4 regions of the Caulobacter segnis ATCC 21756 genome follow, and region 3 is predicted to be linked to each of the others. Evidence: predicted binding sites of a transcription regulator. Region 3 holds the regulator's gene; each other region holds the start of a gene.
What was found. Region 3 encodes LexA, which represses DNA repair genes until DNA is damaged. Its sites were predicted from a motif close to ATGTTCNCNANNTGTTCT; they were not measured.
Positions count from the first base shown of each region.

Region 1: the regulator LexA is predicted to act here: its motif matches at 1,952-1,969, upstream of uvrA (excinuclease ABC subunit UvrA).
Region 2: the regulator LexA is predicted to act here: its motif matches at 1,895-1,912, upstream of CSEG_RS07280 (ATP-dependent helicase).
Region 4: the regulator LexA is predicted to act here: its motif matches at 2,506-2,523, upstream of CSEG_RS04245 (DUF72 domain-containing protein).

Region 1 is NC_014100.1:1,188,833-1,192,651, forward strand. Features, by position in the region: gene uvrA (excinuclease ABC subunit UvrA) at 1-1,874, opposite strand, end outside; gene CSEG_RS05560 (hypothetical protein) at 2,115-2,768, shown strand; gene CSEG_RS22825 (hypothetical protein) at 2,880-3,041, shown strand; gene CSEG_RS22830 (hypothetical protein) at 3,373-3,522, shown strand; gene CSEG_RS22480 (hypothetical protein) at 3,585-3,698, shown strand; gene CSEG_RS05575 (ABC-F family ATP-binding cassette domain-containing protein) at 3,655-3,819, shown strand, end outside.
Region 2 is NC_014100.1:1,561,105-1,564,923, reverse strand. Features, by position in the region: gene CSEG_RS07310 (glutathione S-transferase family protein) at 1-117, opposite strand, end outside; gene CSEG_RS07305 (glutathione S-transferase family protein) at 272-856, shown strand; gene CSEG_RS07300 (DUF4169 family protein) at 925-1,101, shown strand; gene CSEG_RS07295 (ribbon-helix-helix domain-containing protein) at 1,106-1,324, shown strand; gene CSEG_RS07290 (hypothetical protein) at 1,321-1,581, opposite strand; gene CSEG_RS07285 (flagellar basal body-associated FliL family protein) at 1,587-1,790, opposite strand; gene CSEG_RS07280 (ATP-dependent helicase) at 1,914-3,819, shown strand, end outside.
Region 3 is NC_014100.1:2,395,904-2,399,722, reverse strand. Features, by position in the region: partial or broken gene CSEG_RS11000 (ComEC/Rec2 family competence protein) at 1-539, shown strand, start outside; gene CSEG_RS10995 (isocitrate lyase/PEP mutase family protein) at 576-1,331, shown strand; gene lexA (transcriptional repressor LexA) at 1,418-2,116, opposite strand; gene CSEG_RS10985 (class I SAM-dependent methyltransferase) at 2,288-3,151, opposite strand; gene trpC (indole-3-glycerol phosphate synthase TrpC) at 3,223-3,819, opposite strand, start outside.
Region 4 is NC_014100.1:910,215-914,033, reverse strand. Features, by position in the region: gene CSEG_RS04255 (M28 family metallopeptidase) at 1-801, shown strand, start outside; gene CSEG_RS04250 (L-serine ammonia-lyase) at 942-2,330, shown strand; gene CSEG_RS04245 (DUF72 domain-containing protein) at 2,530-3,282, shown strand; gene CSEG_RS04240 (DUF1295 domain-containing protein) at 3,413-3,819, opposite strand, start outside.

The DNA of each region.
Region 1 (3,819 bases), 1.2 Mb from region 3:
ACCTTCAGCACCTTCTTCTTGCTGATCGGACGGCGTTGTTCCGGCACCTCGATCTCGCGCACGCCGGTCAGGTACTGGCCGGTGACGCTGTTGGGGTTGGCCATGATCTGCTCGGGGGTGCCCTGGGCGACGATCTCGCCGCCGTGGACGCCGGCGGCCGGCCCCATGTCGATGACGTAGTCGGCGGTCAGGATCGCCTCTTCGTCGTGCTCGACGACCAGCACCGAGTTGCCGAGGTCCCGCAGGCCCTGCAGCGAGGTCAGCAGACGGGTGTTGTCGCGCTGGTGCAGGCCGATCGACGGCTCGTCCAGCACGTAGAGCACGCCGGTCAGGCCCGAGCCGATCTGGCTGGCCAGGCGGATGCGCTGGCTCTCGCCGCCCGACAGAGTGCCCGAGCCGCGCGAGAGGTTCAGATAGTCCAGGCCCACGTCGACCAGGAACCGCAGGCGATCGTTGATCTCCTTCAGGATCCGCCGGGCGATCTCCATCTGCTTGTCGGTCAGCTTGCCCTCGAGGGCGGTGAACCAGTCGCGGGCCGGGCGGATCGCGAGGTTCGAGACCTCGGCGATGTCCTTGGCGTCGATCTTGACGGCCAGGGCCTCGGGCTTCAGGCGCTTGCCGTGGCAGGTCTCGCACGGGGTGTCGGACTGGTAGCGGCCCAGCTCTTCACGGACCCACGAGCTGTCCGTCTCGCGCCAGCGGCGCTCCAGGTTCGGCAGCACGCCCTCGAAGGGCTTCTCGACCTCGTACTTCCGGGCGTTGTCGTCATAGACGAACTTGATCTTGGTCCCGCGCGAGCCGTTCAGGACCACGTCCTTGGCGTCTGGCGACAGCTTGTGCCACGGCTCGTCCATCGAGAAGCCGTAGTGCCGGGCCAGGGCCTGCAGGGTCTGGGTGTAGAGCGGTGAAGGACCTTTCGCCCAAGGCGCGACGGCGCCCTTGTGCAGGCTCTTATCCTTGTCGGGGATGACGAGGTCGGCGTCGAAGGCCAGCTTCGCGCCCAGGCCGTCGCAGGCCGGGCAGGCGCCCGCCGGATTGTTGAACGAGAACAGCCGCGGCTCGATCTCGGCGATCGTGAAGCCGCTGACCGGGCAGGCGAAGCGTTCCGAGAACAGTATGCGGCGCGGCTCCTTCTCGCCCTCCTCGATGGTGGCGAACTCGGCCACGGCCAGACCGTCGGCCAGGCGCAGGGCCTGTTCGATGGAGTCGGCCAGGCGCTGCTCCATGTCGGGCTTGGTCACCACGCGGTCCACGACCACGTCGATGTCGTGCTTGAACTTCTTGTCGAGCGCCGGGGCGTCCTCGATCGGATAGAACTCGCCGTCGATCTTCAGCCGCTGGAAGCCGGCCTTCTGCCACTCGGCGATCTCCTTCCGGTACTCGCCCTTGCGGTCGCGAACGACGGGGGCCAGCAGGTAGAGGCGCGTGCCTTCGGGCAGGGCGGTGATCTTGTCGACCATCTGGCTGATGGTCTGGCTCTCGATCGGCAGGCCGGTGGCGGGCGAGTAGGGGACCCCGACCCGCGCCCACAGCAGGCGCATGTAGTCGTGGATCTCGGTCACCGTGCCGACGGTCGAGCGCGGATTGCGGCTGGTGGTCTTCTGCTCGATCGAGATCGCGGGCGACAGACCCTCGATCAGGTCGACGTCCGGCTTGCTCATCAGCTCCAGGAACTGGCGCGCGTAGGCCGACAGGCTCTCCACGTAGCGGCGCTGCCCCTCGGCGTAGATCGTGTCGAAAGCGAGCGAAGACTTCCCCGAGCCCGACAGGCCGGTCAGCACGACCAGCTCGCCACGGGGGATGTCGACGCTGACGTCCTTGAGATTGTGCTCACGGGCGCCGCGAACGCGGATGAAGTTCAGTTGCTCGGCCATGTTTTCCGGAACGTTGGGCCGCCCAGTTGGTGGCGGCGCAGCGGCTATATGTAGGGCTCGAACTGCGAATTAACACAAGAACAAGATGCGAACAAATGTCGCGCACGCGAGGCCAAGCTTCTGCTGACAGCGGATGTCAGCAGTGGGGCTGGCCAATAAGGCGCCCTTCGCCATGGGATCGCCGCGAAAGCGACGCCATCGACCCGCGTTCTCCCCGTCAGCTTGGCCGGAGGGGCGGGGATGGCGCGGGGGAAGTGGTCCAGGCGCTGGGTCGCCCTCTCGGGCGGCGTGCTGATCAACGCCCTGATCCTAGGCGCGCTGCTGATGATCGAAGGCTCGCCGCCGCTGGTGGAAGAGGCGCCGGTGATCATCCTGGAGCTTGAACATCCTCGGAAGCGGACCCCGCCGCCGCGGAGCCGCGCGGCGGCTGGCGCGCGGTCGGCGGCGCGAGTGCCCTCAAGGTCTACGGTCTCGGAGGGTGAAGGGCGGCCCGCCGCCGTCGACCCCGCCTTGTCGCCCGCGCTTTCCGTCGATCCCGAGTGGCGCGTCGATCCCGAGGCCGTCGATCGCTGGCGGCTGCTGGAGGGTAATCCGGCCATGGGCGCCGGACGCTTTCGCCGCGCCTGCCTCGGCCAGACCAGCGAGCATATGACGCCGGAGGAGAAGGATGCTTGCCACGAGGCCTGGGGGAAAAGGCCAGACAAGCGCCCGTCGCCGACATTCATCGGCCCGATCGACGAGCGGAAGTGGGAGGTCCACCAGTTCGGCCCCCGAAGGCCATCCACTTCGGCCGACGACAAGCGTCGGCGTCGCGACCTCTGCCGAGCCTACGACCGGATGCGCAAGGCTGATCCGTCGACATTGACCGTGCTACGCCAGGGCGCTTGCCCATGACTTGGGCGTTCGGACTTCCTAAACCCTGTTTGGAAGCGGGTTCTTCAAGGACCGGTGCGCTACAGCTCCATCTTGGGTCGAGTTGTGGCCCGCCGGAGAGGGACTGGAGCCATGGCCAAGAAAGAGGCCGCAAGCGCCAATCAGGAAGCCAAGCACTACGCGTTCAACGCCCTCCGTCCCCCCAAGCCGCGCTCCGTGGTCATCGATGGACTGGTGTTCGTCAGCGGCGTTGGGGCGCTGGTTTGGGTGCTGTGCGGCATGGCGCCCAACTAGAGGCGCTCTCGCCGCGGGGGCGGCGCGATCGGGGTCACGTGATCTGTCCCGCGACACCAGGTCGCGGTCCTGCGGCGGACGCCCTCACGACAGCGATGTTGGAACGACAGACGTCGCCGAACGCCAAAATTATTCGAATGGAATCAAGGCTATAAGCTTTTGATGAGCTCGGCGCCCGGCGAGGAAGAGCGCCTCCGAGGAGTACGGCGTTGACCCAGCCTGGGGGCGTTCGCTTTTGCTCAACCTTCTTTCGAAGCCGCCTGTTCAGCGTGATTTCTGAAAACGTTTGCGATCGGGCCTGGGGTTCGAGGCCGTCGGAAACACGCTCGTCATGTCGCAGGACTCCGCCAAACAAGACGCTAAGCGCGAGGCGTTCAAGGCTCTGAACACCGCCAAGCCGCGTTCGGTCATTATCGATGGGCTGGTGTTCCTGGGCGGCGTCGGGTCGCTGCTCTGGGTCCTGCGCAACATGACGCCCTAGGCTGGCGCCGGCTCAGCTTGCCGAACGCCGGCCGCGGCCGTACTAACCTCGCCATCCCACCGATGGAGGCTCCCATGATCAGCAAGACGGAAGACCGCTTCGTCCTTCCCGTTTCCCTGACCGTGGGGTCGCATGTCCTTCGTCACCCTGGATTCCGTTTCTGCCGCCACGCCTGACGGCCGGCTTCTCTTCGAAAACCTGGATCTTTCCATCGAGGCCGAGCGCATCGGCCTGGTGGGGCGCAACGGCGCGGGCAAATCCACCTTGCTGGCGCTGATCGCCGGCGGCCGTGCGCCC
Region 2 (3,819 bases), 830 kb from region 3:
CTTGTGCTCGCCCTTGTCGAAATCCAGCAGCTTCAGCTCGAACGGGACGCCGAGCTCCAGCAGCATCCAGTGGATAGCCGTGCCGGCCGTGCTGGGCGAACCATAGAGGGTGTACATTCTCGAGCCTCCGCGCTGTCGCGGGGGATAGGCGTCTGGTTCTGGCCAACCGTCAATAAGGCGCCATGCTGCCAGATACGGGACCTGCAGCGGCGAGCCTCGCGCGCGGCGCCAAGACCGGCTCCCGCCCACAAATCAGACGGATGAAACCGCCATGCTGCCCCTGTTCCACGCGCCGCGCTCGCGATCGACGCGCTTTCTCTGGCTGCTGGAGGAACTGGGCGCGCCCTATGAGATCCGCAAGGTCGACATCTATCGCGCCGTCAGCAACACCGGCGCTCGGGACCCCAGCAATCCGCACCCGCACGGCCAGGTGCCCGCCCTGCTGGACGACGGCGTCCTGATCACCGAGTCGTCGGCGATCGCCCTCTACCTGACCGACAAGTTCCCGGCCGCCGGCCTGGGCCCCGTGGTGGGCGACCCGAAGCGAGGCCCCTACCTCTCCTGGCTGGCCTATTACGCCGGTGTGCTGGAGCCGGCGGTGACCAACCTGTGGAAGCAGCGCCAGGACGACCAGGACAAGGCGCAGTACCAGGCCATGGACGACCGGCTGCGCACGACGCTGGAGACCTCGCCCTGGCTGCTGGGTGACACCTTCTCGGCCGCCGACATCCTGTTCGTCAGCCTGCTGCAGTTCGCGCGCCAGATGCTGCCGCCGCACGAGGTCTATGACGAATGGCTGGCGCGGGCCAACGCCCGCCCGGCCCTCGCCCGCGCATTGGCCAAGGATGACGCCTAAGGCTTGCATCCGGCGGCGGTTCGTTCGATGACCTTTGAAGACCGATAAGCTTCGAGGTCCGGATCGCCATGGCCGACGTCGTCAATCTGAACCAAGCCCGCAAGGCCAAGGCCAAGGCCGACGACAAGGCCCGCGCCGCCGAGAACCGTGTCCGCTTTGGCCGCACGAAGGCGGAGAAATCGCTGGAAACCGCTCGCGCCGACAAACTCCGGCGTGAGCTGGACGGCGCCAAGCGCGAGGACTGAAGGCTTGGCCGGGTTGAAGAAGCGCTCGGTCAACCTGGCCGGCCACGCCACATCCCTCGCTCTGGAGCCTGAGTTCTGGGCGGTCTTGGAGCGGGCCGCGACGCGTGACGGCGCAAGCCTGGCGGCCCTGATCCAGCGGATCGACAACGCGCGCGGGGAGCGGCCCCTGGCCTCGGCCTGTCGGGTCTTCGCCCTGGCCGAAGCAGCCGCGGGCGCGACCTAGGCTCTAAGCTCCAGCTCGACCGTGGGCCGGCGCTGGGTCGGAAGCGTAGGCGGTTTGGGAATCGGGGCCTTGCGCAAGGTCTCCGGCAAGGTCGGCAGGCTCTGGCGCCACGAAGCGCCCTCTCCCGCCATGACGCCGAGCCACCAAGCGCCCCAGACCGCCAGCGCCAGGATCGCGACCACCAACGCCGCCACCCAAGCGCCGCCGCTGTCGCGTCGCCGCGCCTCAAGCCGACCCTGACGCGCCACCGCTGTCATGGCCTTCAACCGCCCGGCGCTTTTGGCGCGGGCGCGTCGGGCAGCTTTGGCGCCGACGCCGAAATGTTCACGTCGACCTGCTTCTTGGAGCTCATGCCGCCCGACCACATGAAGAAGGCGAGCACGGCGACGATCACCACCAACCCGCCGACGATGAAGGCCAAGGCGCCGTTGCCGCCGCCGCTATTGCTGCTGGTCTGTTCCGACATCACAATCTCCTGGCCTTGGCGGCCCGATTTCCATTGTCGGATCAACGACACGCCGCGCGGAGAGTTCCCGACGCAGACGGGTTAGGGCTTAAGCTCGGGCCCCGGTGTGCTACATATGTTCCCATGCATTCCGACGCCGACTCGCCAGAATTCCAGGATGAATTCCCGGGCGACCTCCCCGCTCCCCGTATTTCCGATCTCGCCCGGGCCAGGCCCCCGGCGGGCGCCGCGCCCGGCTATCTGGACGGCCTGAACCCCGAGCAGCGCGAGGCGGTGGAGACCACCGAGGGCCCGCTGCTCGTCCTGGCCGGCGCCGGCACAGGCAAGACCCGCGTGCTGACCACGCGCCTCGCCCACATCCTGGCCACCGGCCGCGCCCGTCCGTGGGAGCTGCTGGCGGTCACCTTCACCAACAAGGCAGCGCGCGAGATGCGCGAGCGGATCACCCACATCATCGGCCCGGAGGCCGAGGGCCTGCGGTGGCTTGGCACCTTCCACTCGGTCGCCGCCCAGATCCTGCGCCGGCACGCGGAGCTGATCGGGCTGAAGTCCAACTACACGATCATCGACACCGACGATCAGGAGCGCCTGCTCAAGCAGCTGATCGAGGCCGAGAACATCGACGCCAAGCGGTGGACCCCGCGGATCCTGTCGCAGATCATCGACGGCTGGAAGAACCGCGGCTGGACGCCCGACCGGGTCCCGACCAGCGAGGCCGGCGAGTTCGCCAACGGCAAGGGGATCACCCTCTATCGCCAGTACCAGGAGCGCCTGCGCATCCTGAACGCCTGCGACTTCGGCGACCTGCTGCTGCACAACATCAGCCTGTTCACCGGTCATCCCGACGTGCTGGACGAGTTCCAGCGCCGCTTCAAATACGTGATGGTCGACGAGTACCAAGACACCAACGTCGCCCAGTACCTGTGGCTGCGCCTGCTGGCCCAGGGCCGCCAGAACGTCTGCTGCGTGGGCGACGACGACCAGTCGATCTATGGCTGGCGTGGGGCCGAGGTCGACAACATCTTGCGGTTCGAGCGCGACTTCCCCGGCGCCAAGGTCGTGCGGCTGGAGCGCAACTACCGCTCGACCGAGCACATCCTGGCCGCGGCCTCGGGCCTGATCACCACCAACAAGGGGCGCCTGGGCAAGACGCTGTGGACCGAGGCCAAGGGCGGCGAGAAGGTCAAGGTCAGCGGCGTCTGGGACGGCGAGGCCGAGAGCCGCCTGGTCGCCGACGAGATCGAGCGCGCCAAGAAGGCCGGCCGCAAGTACAGCCAGATGGCCATCCTGGTCCGGGCCAGCTTCCAGATGCGGGCCTTCGAAGAGCGCTTCGTGATGCTGCAGATCCCCTACAAGGTGGTCGGCGGCCCGCGCTTCTTCGAACGCGCCGAAATCCGCGACGCCCACGCCTATCTGCGCCTGATCCAGTCGCCCGACGACGACTTGGCCTTCGAGCGGATCGTCAACACGCCCAAGCGCGGCATCGGCGACACCTCGGTCCAGAAGCTGCTGCAGATCGCCCGCCTGGAAGGGATTTCGACGGTCGAGGCCGCCCGCGTGATCATCGGTAGCGACGACCTGCCGGCCCGCACCCGCACGGCGTTGTCGAACTTCATCCGCGACCTGGATCGCTGGCGCTCGATGGTCGGGTCGGTCCACCACCAGCGCCTGCTGGAGACGGTGCTGGAGGAGAGCGGCTACACGGACGCCCTGCGCCTGGACAAGGGTCCGACCAGTCAGACGCGCCTGGAGAACCTGAAGGAGCTTGTCCAGTCGATGGGCGCCTTCGACACCCTGGAGGCCTATCTGGAGCACGTCTCGCTGGTCATGGACCTGGACCGCGAGGCCACCGGCGACGCCGTCTGGATCATGACCCTGCACTCGGCCAAGGGCCTGGAGTTCCCGCTGGTCTTCCTGCCCGGCTGGGAGGAAGGCGTGTTCCCCAGCCAGCGCAGCATGGACGACAAGGGCGAAAAGGGCCTCGAGGAAGAGCGGCGCCTGGCCTATGTCGGCATCACCCGCGCCCGCG
Region 3 (3,819 bases):
AGGGTCGGCTGCGCTGGATCGGCGCGCCCATGGCCCTTGCCGTCGCGCTTTGGCCTAGACCCGTGCCGCCGGACGCCTGGATCGCCGCCGACGGGGCAACGGCCGCCGTGCGATCGGGCGACGCCGCCGTGCTGCTGCGGACGGACGCCAAGCGGTTCGGAGCGGAACTGTGGGCGCGGCGGCGGGGCCTGACCCCTGCGACCTGGAGCCTCTACGCCTGCGACAAGCGGATCTGCACGCCGGCCCTGGGCGCGCCGGTGCGACTGTCGCTGGCTTGGAGCCGCGGGACGCCCGACGCGGAGACCTTGTCGGGCCTATGTGTCAACAGCGAGGTCGTGGTGATCCGCGGGCCGGCGCCCGTCCGCACGCCGCCTCTGTGCGAGGACACCGTCCTGCTGACAGCTGAGGATTTCTCCCAAGGCGGCGCCGCCGAGCTCTACCATCGCGGGGATGGCTGGCGGATCGTCTGGGCCCAGCCCTTGCGCGGCGAGCGTCCTTGGAGTCGCCTGCTGACACCGGATGACGTCGGCCAGCGCTAGGCGTCAGGGAAAGCGTTCATGTCTGGAGACGTCGCCATGTCCAATCCCTTCTCCGCTCGCCGCGCGGCGTTCCGCGCGCTGCACGCCGAGGGTTGCTTTGCGCTTCCCAATCCCTGGGACGCCGGCAGCGCGCGCCGGCTGGAGAAGCTGGGTTTCAAGGCCCTGGCCTCGACCAGCGCTGGCGCGGCGTGGTCCATGGGCAAGGATGACGGGCAACTTACGCGGGACGAGGTCATCGACCACCTGCGCGCGCTCTGCGCGGCGACCGACCTGCCGGTGAACGCCGATTTCGAGAACGGCTTTTCCGATACGCCTGAAGGCGTGGCGGAGAATGTGGCCCTGGCGATCGACGCCGGCGTCGCGGGCCTCTCGATCGAGGATTGGTCCGGCTCGACCCTTTATGACCTTCCCACGGCCGTGGAGCGGCTGAGGGCGGCGCGGCGCGCGATCGACGCCTCGGGCGAGGACGTTGTCCTGGTTGGCCGCGCGGAGGGCTACCTGCGCGGCGTGCGCGATCTCGGCCAGATTCTGGAACGCCTGAAAGCCTATGCCGAGGCCGGCGCCGACTGCCTCTACGCGCCGGCGGTCACCGATCCGGAAGAGATCAAGGCCGTTGTCCAGGCCGTCGCGCCCAAGCCGGTCAATGTCCTGCTTTGGGGGCCCGAAATGACGGTCGCGAGCGCAGCCGCCTTGGGCGCGCGCCGGGTCAGCACGGGCGGCGCGCTGGCCGCCGCCGCCTGGAAGGGTTTCGACGCCGCGACGAAGCGCTTGGCGGAGGAGGGGCGGTTGTAGCGCCAGCCCCGATACGAAAAGGCCCCGATCCTCGCCTGAGGTCGGGGCCAATTTTCGGAGATTGTTTCCCTTCGCGGCGTTGGATCTCAGTGATAGCGGCGGATCAGGCCCACCAGCTTGCCCTGGACCTCGACCTGGTCGGGGCCAAAGATGCGGGTCTCGTACTTGGGGTTGGCGGCTTCCAGAGCGATCGAGCCGCCCTTCTTGCGCAGGCGCTTGAGAGTGGCTTCCTCGCCGACCAGGGCGACGACGATCTCGCCCGACGTGGCGGTGTCGCCCTTCTTGATGATGACGTAGTCGCCGTCGAGGATGCCGGCCTCGATCATCGAGTCCCCCTGCACCTCGAGAACATAGTGCTCGCCGCCGCCCAACATGGCTTCCGGCACCGGCAGGCGCTCGCGTTCATGCTGGATGGCGTCGATCGGCGTGCCGGCGGCGATGCGGCCCAGGATCGGCAGTTCGCGGCTGTCGTTGGCGGGCGCCGTCGCGGCCGGAGGCGGGGTCCCGCCGCCTTCGAACACCTGCGGACGGAACGCGCCGCGCCCCTTCGGCGGGGCGGCGGTCGTGGCCTGCTGCGGCAGCTTCACCACTTCGAGCGCCCGGGCCCGATGGGCCAGACGACGGATGAAGCCACGCTCCTCCAGGGCCGTGATCAGCCGGTGGATCCCGGACTTGGAAGCCAGGTCCAGGGCCTCCTTCATCTCGTCGAACGACGGGGAGACGCCCGTCTCCTTGATCCGCTCGTGGATGAACATCAGCAATTCGTGCTGCTTGCGGGTGAGCATCTCGACCTCGAATGGAGCGCGGAACAAACCGCAAACCTTTCGAATGTTCTCTAGGCGTTCCGGGTTAAAGTCAAGTCTGCGCCTCTCGCGGGTAAAAACATCAGCAAAATCAAAGGCTAGGGCGGAGATATAGGTAAATGTCGCCAAGAATCAAAAGCTTAACGAAAGCCTTCAGGCGCGTTTGCGCGCGATGACGATGTCCTGGTCCTGCAGGGGCTGTCGCCGCCAGACGCCCAGCGCCGGATTGAGCACCTCAAGTCCCAGGGCGTCGTATTGCGCCAGGACCGGTTCGAGGTCGTATCCGATCACGGCTTCCGGCAGGTCCGGGGTGGCGGTCCAGCAACCATCCAGCGGATGGACAAAGTCGAAGGCGATCTGGCCGTTGCCGGTGTTGGCGCGGGCCTCCTCGTCGATCAGATACCAGGAGACGATGCTGATCCCGCCCGGCTTGAGCACCCGGGCGATCTCGCGCGCGAACTGGGCCTGATCGGCCGCCAGCAGGTGAGTGAACACCGAGCCCAGCCAGACGTAATCGAAGCTGGCGTCCGGATAGGGGAAGACATAGGCGCTGGCGGGTTGCGATCCGGCCGGATTGTAGCGATCGCTGCGCATATCGGCGTGCGCGAAGTCGAATCGTGGGTCGCCGACGGCGATATTGGCTTTGCACCAGTCGATCGCCTCGGCCATCACGTCGAAGCCGGCGTATCGGCCGTTTTCATCCAGATAGTTGACCAGCGGCGCGGCGGCGCGGCCAATGCCGCAGCCGACGTCGAGGATGGCGTGGTGGGGCTGCAGGCCGGCCTCGATGAACAGGCGCTTGAACTCCTGGCCCACGCGCACGAAGTCCGCGTCGGCCGCGCCCACCAGGTGCCAAAGCTCCTGGGGCGCGGTCACGGCGTCGACGTCAGCAGGCTCAGGGAGCTCGGCGGGCGCTGCGGAGACGCGCGGCGGCGCCAGGGCGCGACGTAGGCGGCCGAGCGCCGGTCGCAAGGGCGCGGGGGTGGCGTTGCGTAGCGCGGTCAGGAAAGCCTGCATCCGATTCCTCTTCGTTCGAGGCGACCAGACCCTAGAGAGCCTGTGGTCCTGGGCCAACCATCGCCGGATGGTCAGCCGATTAGTGTCTTGGTGGCGGCCGTAACGTCGGCGTGCCGCATCAGGCTCTCGCCGACCAGCATGGCCTTGGCGCCGGCCGCCTCCATCCGCACCGCGTCGTCGTGGGTGAAGACGCCGCTCTCGGTGACCAGGAGGGCGCCCTTCGGGGCCTGCGCCGACAGCCGTTCGGTGACGGCGAGGTCGACGACGAAGCTCTTCAGGTCGCGGTTGTTGATCCCGACCAGATCCGAGCCCAGCGCGCCGGCGCGGGCCATCTCGGCCTCGTCGTGCACCTCGACCAGGGCGTCCATGCCCAGGCGCTTGGCCTCGGACATCAGCTCGGCCGCCAGGACGTCGTCGATCATGGCCAGGATCACCAGGATCGCGTCGGCGCCGAGGGCGCGGCTTTCAGCCACTTGCCAAGGATCGACCAGGAAGTCCTTGCGGATGCAGGGCAGGGTGGTCGCCGCGCGGGCGGCCACCAGATATTCGTCCGCCCCCTGGAAGCTGGGACCATCCGTCAGGACCGACAGGCAGGCCGCGCCGCCGGCCTCGTAGGCCTTGGCCAGGACCGGCGGATCGAAATCCTCACGGATCAGGCCCTTGGACGG
Region 4 (3,819 bases), 1.5 Mb from region 3:
TCGGCCGACTACAAGGTCAAGCACGAGACGATCGTCTCCAAGAACATCGCCGGCCGCATCGTCGGGACCAAGTATCCGGACGAGACCATCATCTATAGCGGCCACTGGGACCACCTCGGCGTCGGCGCCCCGGACGCGCGTGGCGACAAGATCTACAACGGCGCGGTCGACAACGCCGATGGCATCGCCGCCCTGCTGGAGCTGGCCCGCGCCTTCAAGAGCCAGCCCGCCCCGCAGCGCTCGATCCTGTTCCTGGCCGTGACCGCCGAGGAGAAGGGCCTGCTGGGCTCGGAGTACTACAGCGCCAATCCGCTGTTCCCGCTGGCCACGACGGTCGGCGACATCAACATCGACGCCCTGTCGGCCGCCGGTCCGGCCAAGGACGTCACCACCTCGGGCGACGGCAAGGTTGATCTGCAGGACATGCTGGTCGCCAAGGCCACGGCCAAGGGCCGCTACTTCTCGCCCGATCCGGTCCCGCAGGCCGGCCACTTCTACCGCTCGGACCACTTCCCGTTCGCCAAGCGCGGCGTGCCGGCCATCTCGATCGGCTCGGGCACGGACCTCGTCAACGGCGGCAAGGAAGCCGGTCAGAAGGCCGAAGATGACTACGTCGAGAAGCGCTACCACCAGCCGGCCGACGAATGGTCGCCCGACTGGGATCTCACCGGCCAGGCCGCCGATATCGGCCTCGTCTACGAGATCGGCGCCGACCTCGCCAACAGCCGCGTCTGGCCGCAGTGGCAGGCCGGCTCGGAGTTCAAGGCCCTGCGCGACGCCACGGCGGCGCAGCGGAAGTAGGCCTAACTTTTCTTGTCATCCCGGAAGCCTCGTAGAGGCTATCCGGGACCCAGGGCCGGCGCACCGCGGTTGCCCCTGGGTCCCGGCTCTCCGCTTCGCTGCGGCCGGGATGACAAGTTTATTTTGACGCGAAGCACCCCATGACCACCTCCGTCTTCGACCTCTTCAAACTCGGCGTCGGCCCGTCGAGCAGCCACACCATGGGGCCGATGACAGCGGCCGGGCTGTTCGTGGCGCGGCTGCGGGCGGCGGGCGACCTGGAGAAGATCGCAAGGGTCGAAACGCGCCTCTACGCGTCCCTGGCCCTGACCGGGCGTGGCCACGCCACCGACCGCGCGGTGATCCTGGGCCTGCTGGGTTTCATCCCCGCCGACCTTGATCCCGACGCGGGCGAGGCGGCGCTTTTGGACGTGCAGGCCAACCAGTCGCTGAAGCTGGGCGGCGAGGTCGACATCGCCTTCGACGAGGCCAAGGACATCGTCTGGCTGGGCCACGAACGGCTGCCGCAGCATCCCAACGGCCTGACCTTCGTGGCCTATGATAAGGCCGGCGCGCCGCTGGCCGAGCGGACCTATTTCTCGATCGGCGGCGGCTTCGTCCGTGACGAGAGCGAGATGGGCCGCAACACCCCGCCCGAGGACGGCCCCGCCGTCCCCTACCCGTTCGAGAGCTCGGCCGACCTGCTGGAACGCGCCGAGGGGGCCAAGCTGACCATCGCCCAGGTCATGGCCGCCAATGAGCAGGCGCGGATGAGCGAAGGCGAGATGAACGCCGGGCTCGACCGCGTCTTCGGGGCCATGGAGGCCTGCATCGATCGCGGCATGCGCCAGGACGGGGTCCTGCCCGGCGGCCTGACCGTCAAGCGCCGCGCCCGGCAGATCCACCAGACCATCCAGGGCCGGATGGAGCGCCAGATCAGCGATCCCTTGGCGGCCATGGACTTCGTCAACCTGTGGGCCATGGCGGTCAACGAGGAGAACGCCGCCGGCGGCCGCGTCGTCACCGCCCCGACCAACGGCGCGGCCGGGCTGATCCCGGCGGTGCTGCGGTTCTTCGTCCGCTTCCACAACGGCTCGCCCGAGCAGGTGCGGACCTTCCTGCTGACGGCCGCGGCGATCGGCGCGCTCTACAAGCGCAACGCCTCGATCAGCGGCGCCGAGGTCGGCTGCCAGGGCGAGGTGGGCGTGGCCTGTTCGATGGCGGCGGCGGGCCTGGCGGCTGCGCTGGGCGGGACCAACGCCCAGATCGAGAACGCCGCCGAGATCGGCATGGAGCACAACCTCGGCCTCACCTGCGACCCGATCGGCGGCCTGGTCCAGATCCCCTGCATCGAACGCAACGCCATGGGCGCCATCAAGGCCATCGACGCCGCCCGCCTAGCCCTGCTGGGCGACGGCCAGCACTCGGTGTCTCTGGATAAAGTCATCGCCACGATGAAGCGCACCGGCGAGGACATGAACGAGATCTACAAGGAGACCTCGATGGGGGGTCTGGCCGTGGGGCTGTCGGTGAACCGGGTGGAGTGTTGAGGACCTCGTGAGCGCCCCCTCCACCGCTTCGCGGTCCCCCTCCCCCGTTGCACGGGGGGAGGATGAAGCTCGTCCTCACCCGCATCGCGGGGGAGGTGTCACGATGCGTCAGCATCGTGACGGAGGGGGCGCTATTGTCTCTCGACGCCCCGCGAAACCTCGCCTAATTTCCGCGAGAACATCAAGGGAACATCCGCACATGGGCAAGATCCGAACCGGCATCGGCGGCTGGACGTTCGAGCCCTGGCGCGGGACCTTCTATCCCGACGATCTCAAGCAGAAGGACGAGCTGAAATACGCCTCGTCCAAGCTGACCAGCATCGAGATCAACGGCACCTACTATTCGACCTGCAAGCCCAACAGCTGGCAGAAGTGGCGCGACGAGACGCCGGACGACTTCGTGTTCTCGGTCAAGGCCAGCCGGTTCTGCACCAACCGCCGCGTGCTGTCGGAGAACAACGACTCGCTCGAGAAATTCCTGTCCCAGGGGCTCGAGGAACTGGGCCCGAAGCTTGGCCCTATCAACTGGCAGTTCATGGCGACCAAGAAGTTCGATCCGGCGGATTTCGAGGGTTTCCTCAAATTGCTGCCGAAGGAGTTGAAGGGCCTGCGGCTGCGCCACGCGCTGGAGGTCCGCAGCCCGACCTTCGCCTGCCAGGAGTTCTACGATCTGGCCGCCCAGTACGGCGCGGCCATCGTCTACGCCGTCGACGACGAGGAGCCGACCTGGCCCTGCATCGACCAGCCCACCGCCGACTTCACCTACGCCCGCCTGATGTCGAGCAAGCCGGACGAGCCGACGGGCATGACCTCGGACGAGCTGGACGGGATCGCCAAGCAGGCCCGGGAATGGGCCCAGCGCGGGGACGTGTTCGCCTACTTCATCGCCGGGGCGAAGGTGCGCAATCCGGCGGCGGCGATGGCGTTGATCGGGAAGCTGCGGGCGGCGTAAGCGCCCCCTCCGTCTCGGCGCTTCGCGCCGATCCACCTCCCCCGTTACACGAGGGAGGATGCAGGGTCCTCCTCACCCGCCAAGCGGGGGAGGTGGCGCGACGCGGATACGCGGCGCGACGGAGGGGGCGCTAGACCTTCTTCGGAAACCACGGCACGAACCCGCTGGTCCGCGCCACGTACTCCGCATAGCCCGGCTTGGACTTCTTCATCTTGCCCTCGGTGGTCGGCACGCCGCTCCACTTGGTCAGCAGGAAGGTGATCAGCACCGGACCCGGCAGCGCCCAGGCGCCCAGGCCCGTCTCGGCGGCGATCAGGTAGAGACCCCACCAGACGCAGGCGTCGCCGAAATAGTTCGGGTGGCGAGTGTAGCGCCACAGGCCCTGGTCCATGACCTTGCCGGCGTTGTCCGGATTGGCCTTGAAGGCGGTGAGCTGGGCGTCGCCGATGGTCTCGAACAGGATGCCGACGATGGCCAGCGCCGCGCCAGCATAGGCCAGCGCGCCCAGCGCGCCCGGCCCTTGCCCCAACTGCACCG